Linked DNA regions of Lentimonas sp. CC4. The protein of the gene in region 2 binds, or shares a complex with, the protein of the main gene of each other region. Links are inferred from orthologs where the notes say so. Each region holds a gene or a part of one and is shown on either strand. Other genes may lie near its edges.

Region 1 (3,003 bases), 2.1 Mb from region 2 along the record:
TGTGTTGCGGATGGTTGAGAGTATTCGTGCGTTTAACGAATCGGGTGCATCGCTGGTGCATGTGTTCTCTGGCATCGAATGTGATATTTTACCCGACGGTTCGTTGGACTTAGAAGACAGCACTTTGGATGCTTTGGATTATGCGGTGATGTCGGTGCATTCCTCGTTTAGCCAATCCGAAGAAGAGATGACTGCGCGTGTGATTCGTGCGATTGAGCATCCCGCTACGACGATGATCGGGCATCCGACAGGACGTATTTTACTGCGCCGCGAGCCATATAAAGTTGACCTGCAGAAGGTGATCGATGCGGCGATTGCGAATCGTGTGATCATTGAGATTAACGCGAATCCGCGTCGTCTGGACATGGATTGGCGGCTTTGGCGGCGCGCGGCGGAGCGCGGTTTGATGTGCTCGATCAATCCGGATGCGCACAGCACGGACGGGCTTAGTTATTTTGATGCCGGTGTGAATATCGCGCGTAAGGGGTGGCTGAAAAAGGAGCAGGTGCTCAATAGTCGCGATTGTGCAGGTGTGGTAAAATGGTTGACTGAGCGGCAGTAGGACGCGGAACACATTGGTGGGACAGTAACTTTACCTTGAAATTACAGAATTAGCCTACTATCAACGCTCTACTAGTTAAATGGTCCTTCGCCCTAGGGACCCGGGTTACAGTCGCTCGTAGCATTTGGTCACCCCGCCAAACGTAGATTTGTATCAGTTATTGTAATGGAAATTGAACATATTTTGGGGTCTCTGGTCGGCGCTCTCGTGGGAGCGACTGTTTATCATTTGTTGATGGCACGACGCTTTGAGCGACGCGAGGAAGCGCAGCGCTTACAACTCGATGTGGAAGCACGAGAAGCTCAATTGAAGTGGCGCGAAGAGAAGTCGACTCTGGAACTAGAGTATAAGAACAAGGAAGCCGAACTAGAGCGCAGCTTCACGCTTCGTAAAGACGAGCAGGATTTACGTGCGAGAGAATTAGCCCGAGCAAATGAACGGCATACAGAGAGAGTCGCCAAGTTGGAGGAGAAGGAGAAGGATCTCGTCCGTGCATCACGTAATTTGGAGGATTCGGAGCATGAGGCTGAGAAAACCCGCCGCTTGTATCGACTGAAGCTGCACCAGATTTCGCAAATGGATCAAGTCGAAGCGCGTAAGTTGTTGATCGCTGCGACCGAGCGCGAATGTGAGAAAGAGATTCGTGATTTACGCCAGAGTTTGCTGAAGCGATCTGACGCCGAAATGGCTGAAGAAAGTCGCCGTATCGTATTGGCCGCCATGCAGCGTATTACGAGTCAGCCGATGAACGATGCTACTGCTACGGTGGTGACTTTACCGAGTGAGGAAATGAAGGGCCGTATCATTGGCCGTGAAGGTCGTAATATCCGCACGTTCGAACATGCCACTGGCACCACTTTAATGATTGATGAAACGCCGGATTCGGTGCTCATTTCATGCTTCGATCCAGTGCGCCGCGAGATTGCTCGGATTGCGTTGGATGCATTGCTGCGTGATGGTCGCATCCACCCTGCGAGCATTGAAGAGGAAGTTGAGAAGGCGGAGGAGACGATGAATGCCAATGTCATCGAGCTTGGTGAAGGGGCGTTGCGTAAATTGCGTCTGACTGATGTGCATCCCGATGTGGTGGCACTACTGGGTAAGCTGCACTATCGTCTTTCAAATAATCAGAATACGTTGGCGCATTCCGTCGAGGTTGCTAATTTATGTGCATTGATCGCTGCGGAGATCGGCCTAGATCCAGTGCTCGCGAAGCGTGCGGGGCTGTTTCACGATTTGGGTAAAGCAGTGGATGAAGACTACGAGGGCAGCCATGCGGCAGTTGGCGCGGATATTATTAAGCAGCACGGCGAAGACCCACGCGTCGTGAATGCTGCGGCTGCCCACCACAAAGAAGTGCCAGCTGAGAGTGCGTATGCGGGGCTGGTCATGGTTGCGGATTCATTGTCTGCGGTGCGTCCTGGGGCACGTGCTTCGTCGATTGATGGATTTATCCAACGCGTTCGCAGCATTGAGGATATTGCCAAGCAGCAAAGCGGCGTCTCAGATGCCTATGCCATTCAGGCCGGCCGTGAAGTGCGTGTCATTGTTGAGCCCATGAAGGTGGACGAAGATGAAGCGCGTAAAATTGCACTACGCATTCGTGAGCAAATCGAGGATGAGTTGAACTATCCGGGCGCGATTGAAATCACAGTGATTCGCGAGCAACGCTTTACTGAAACTGCGGTCTGATGGACTGGCTTCCGTGCTTTTAATTTTACATCTATTCTTAATCTGATCAGATCCCCAGTTTATGACCCGTCGCGCACCACTTCACTCATTCCTGTCATCTCGAGCAGCTTTCTTCTCGGTGGTGTTGGCTTGGAGCGTGGTATTTCTGAGTGGATCGTTGTCGGCGACTCCACAGGTCGTGTTGCTTAACAGCGGCGAGCGACTCGTCGGCGAGGTCTTACCGCGATCTAATGCGGAGTTTCTGATTTTGAAGTCGACACTCCTCGGGGAGCTATCGTTGCCACGTGCACAGATCGTGAAAATTGAACCGAAGATGATGCCTCCTGTGGCGGTCGCTTCGGCTAAAGCTCAGACAGTGTCACCGGGCGTGCAATCTAAATCAGCGGAGAAGCAGGAGAAGCAGGAGGCGAAGAAGGCGAAGAAAGTGGTCGATCAGGCGCAGCAGAAAGTGGACACTCAAGTTGCGATCGCAGAGAAAATGGCGGAGGTGCAGGGGATTTTGGAAGAAGAGCAACCGTTGGTTCAAAAGTTGATGGGCCTACGGGCGCCTGAATCGTGGAAAGGTAATGTGCGAATGGGAATGAACATTAGCTCTGGTGACAGTCAATGGACAGAGACTGCATTGCGCGGAAATTTAGAAATCAAGCCAAAGGGGCGTCCCGATTTTTATCGAATAACGGGTTCATATACCTACCGAGAAACTGAGAGGAATAATGGCGACCGATATAAGTCTACTGACCGTTATGACG
Region 2 (3,035 bases):
GGTGACACAGGTTCCTCCGAAGTGCAGATCGCACTTCTTACAGCACGTGTGAAGCACCTCACAGAGCACCTTCGCGACAACCGCAAGGACTTCCACTCACGCCGCGGCCTGATCGCAATGACAGCTCGTCGCCGTAAGCTTCTCGATTACTTGAAGCGTAAAGACTTCGCTCGCTACACAGCGATCATCACGAAGCTCGAACTTCGCCGATAATCGAATTACTTTTTTCAATGCCGGACTTCCCAAACGGGAGTCCGGCATTTTTCTTTCCCAGAGTGACACAGGCATTCCTGCCTGTGCTACGTGACACAGGCATTTCTGCCTGTGATTCTGGAAACAGGCAGGAATGCCTGTATCACACACGACAGGCCATGCCGATCATGGCCGGCGATAAACAAGGTCCTATCCCCGACGTATCGTAGAATGCATAAAGCAAAACATAGATAAAAGAATGAAACAAAAACACAACGTAACCGTAGAAGGTCTTGGTATCGAGATCTCAACCGGAACACTCGCTGGCCTCGCCAGCGGCGCAGTCACCATCAGCATGGGTGAAACCGAACTCTTCGTTTCGGCCACAGCTGCTTCCTCACTCCGCCCCGGGCAAGATTTCTTCCCCCTCACCGTTGATTACCGCGAAAAGTTCACTGCTGCTGGTAAGTTCCCAGGTGGCTACTTCAAGCGTGAAGGTAAGCCTTCCGAAAAGGAAATCCTCACATCCCGTCTTTGCGACCGTCCACTTCGTCCACTCTTCCCGAAGGGTTTCATGAACGAAGTGCAGGTCATCGGCCTCCTCCTTGCGACTGACCTCACAAACGAGCCGGACATCCTCATGGTCAACGCCGCTTCTGCTGCGACTCTGATCTCTGACATCCCTTGGAACGGCCCAATCGGCTGTGTGCGTGTTGGTCAAATTGATGGCGAATTCGTCACCAACCCGACTCACGACCAAATGCTCGATTCCGACCTCGACCTCATCTACGTCGGTTCTGAAACCGAAATGTTGATGATCGAAGGTTCTGCTGAGTTCATCTCTGACGATCGTTTCTACGAAGCTCTCGTATATGGCCAAGAAGCAATCCAGCCTCTCATCGTCGCGCAGAAGAAACTCGCTGAGCTTTGCGGCAAAGAGAAGAAGGACTTCCCTCTTCTTGTAACTCCTAAGGAAATCGTTGATTTCTGTGAAGCACACGCAGCCGAAGGTGTTAAAGCAGCACTCAACTTCGACAGCTACACAGAGCGTAAGCTTGCGATCGAAGTCATCGCTAAGGACACCAAAGCAGCTCTCGAAGAGAAGCTTGGCGCCGAAAATGTAAAGGGTGACGACGTCGCTCGCGCATTCGACGAAATCCAAGAGAAGCTCTACCGCCAAAACATCCTCGACACCGGTAAGCGTGTTGACGGACGTGGCGCAGAAGACCTCCGCACCATTTCTTGCGACACTGGCGTGCTTCCACGCGTTCACGGTTCTGCAGTCTTCAACCGCGGTGAGACACAAGCCCTTGTTCTTACAACGCTCGGCACTAGCCGTGACACACAAGACATCGACGGCCTCACAGGTGGTGCCAAGAGCAAGTCTTTCATCCTTCACTACAACTTCCCTCCATTCTCGGTGGGTGAAGCAGGTCGTTTCGGATTCACAGGACGCCGCGAAATCGGCCACGGTGCACTCGCTGAGCGCTCCCTCCTTCCGATCCTTCCACCAGAAGACGAGTTCCCATACGCGATCCGCGTTGTCTCTGAAGTCATGAGCTCTAACGGCTCGACTTCAATGGCATCGATCTGCGGTGGTTGCCTCTCTCTCATGGATGCAGGTGTGCCAATTACAGCACCTTGCGCTGGTATCTCCACTGGTCTCGTTACTGAAAAGGACGAAAACGGTAAGATCACTAAGAGCGTTCTCCTCACTGACATCCTCGGCGCAGAAGATCACTTCGGCGACATGGACTTCAAGGTTGCTGGCACACCAGAAGGTATCACAGGCTTCCAGCTTGACCTTAAGATCACAGGCCTTCCATTCGACATCGCACTCGAAGCTATCAAGCAGAATCGCGATGCACGTATGAAGATCCTCGCTGTCATGTCCGAGCACCTCCCTGAGTCCCGCAAGGATCTCCGCGAGCACGCTCCACGCATCCACACGATCAAGATTGCACCAGACAAAATTGGCGCACTCATCGGCCCAGGTGGTAAGAACATCCGCCGCATCACTGAAGTCTCTGGCGCACAAGTCGACATCAACGACGAAGGCCAAGTCCTCGTCTTTGCAACTGACAAAGAATCCATGGATCGCGCGATCATGGAAGTCGATGCATGCACCGCTGAGATTGAAATCGGCAAGACATACCGCGGTATCGTTCGCGGCGTAAAGGACTTCGGTGCTTTCGTCGAATGCCTACCTGGTAAAGAAGGCCTCGTGCACATCTCCGAGCTTGCTGACTTCCGCGTCAACAAGACCGAAGACATCTGCAAGCTGGGTGACGAAATGGTCGTCAAGTGCCTCGGTGTTGATAAGGGCAAGGTCCGCCTCTCCCGCCGCGCAGCACTCGAAGAAGCTAAGGAAGCTGCCGAAGAGGAAGCTCCCGCAGCCGACGAAGCTGAAGAAAAAGCAGCTGAGTAGCGTATAAAGCGGCCTGAGCCGCTCACGCGATTCATTCATATTCCAAAGCGGTCACCGAAAGGTGACCGCTTTTTTTGTGGGTCGTTTCAGAGTCAAAGAAAGTGACACAGACATTCCTGTCTGTCTCCCCGCCTGATTCGAGTTAAGCCTCAGGGTGCCCACTATTGATAATTGATAAAATACCAGATAAGGTAATCCTACGGGAATGATCAAAAGGCTTCGCGGGTAAGCAGACAAAAAAGATCTGGGAGAATACATCACCCAAGGGCTTTCCGGCAGACCTATTTCGTCGCGCTGTCGTCAAGCTTGATCAGATCGACTCCGCCCAGACGCTCGATGACCTACGCATTCCACCGAGTAACCGACTCGAACTCTTAGGTGGTGATCGAGCAGGCACTCACAGTATCCGAATCAA

What was found. The genes of interacting proteins can lie anywhere in the genome.
Region 1: pnp (region 2) and rny share a complex: the UniProt entries of both Bacillus subtilis proteins name them as parts of the possible RNA degradosome complex. The link is inferred for Lentimonas sp. CC4 from one-to-one orthologs.

What each region holds. Positions count from the first base shown.
Region 1 is NZ_CACVBO010000001.1:1,486,892-1,489,894, forward strand. The notes cover bases 64-2,990. They hold rny (ribonuclease Y), read left to right. Parts: upstream 64-727; coding sequence 728-2,254; downstream 2,255-2,990. Other genes in these bases: GZZ87_RS06515 (PHP domain-containing protein), read left to right, coding at 64-562; GZZ87_RS06525 (DUF481 domain-containing protein), read left to right, coding at 2,316-2,990. In the rest of the region: more of GZZ87_RS06515, read left to right, coding at 1-63; more of GZZ87_RS06525, read left to right, coding at 2,991-3,003. UniProt on the Bacillus subtilis protein: Endoribonuclease that initiates mRNA decay. Initiates the decay of all SAM-dependent riboswitches, such as yitJ riboswitch. Involved in processing of the gapA operon mRNA, it cleaves between cggR and gapA.
Region 2 is NZ_CACVBO010000001.1:3,634,570-3,637,604, forward strand. The notes cover bases 77-3,035. They hold pnp (polyribonucleotide nucleotidyltransferase), read left to right. Parts: upstream 77-451; coding sequence 452-2,620; downstream 2,621-3,035. Other genes in these bases: rpsO (30S ribosomal protein S15), read left to right, coding at 77-213. In the rest of the region: more of rpsO, read left to right, coding at 1-76. UniProt on the Bacillus subtilis protein: Involved in mRNA degradation. Catalyzes the phosphorolysis of single-stranded polyribonucleotides processively in the 3'- to 5'-direction. Necessary for competence development in Bacillus subtilis.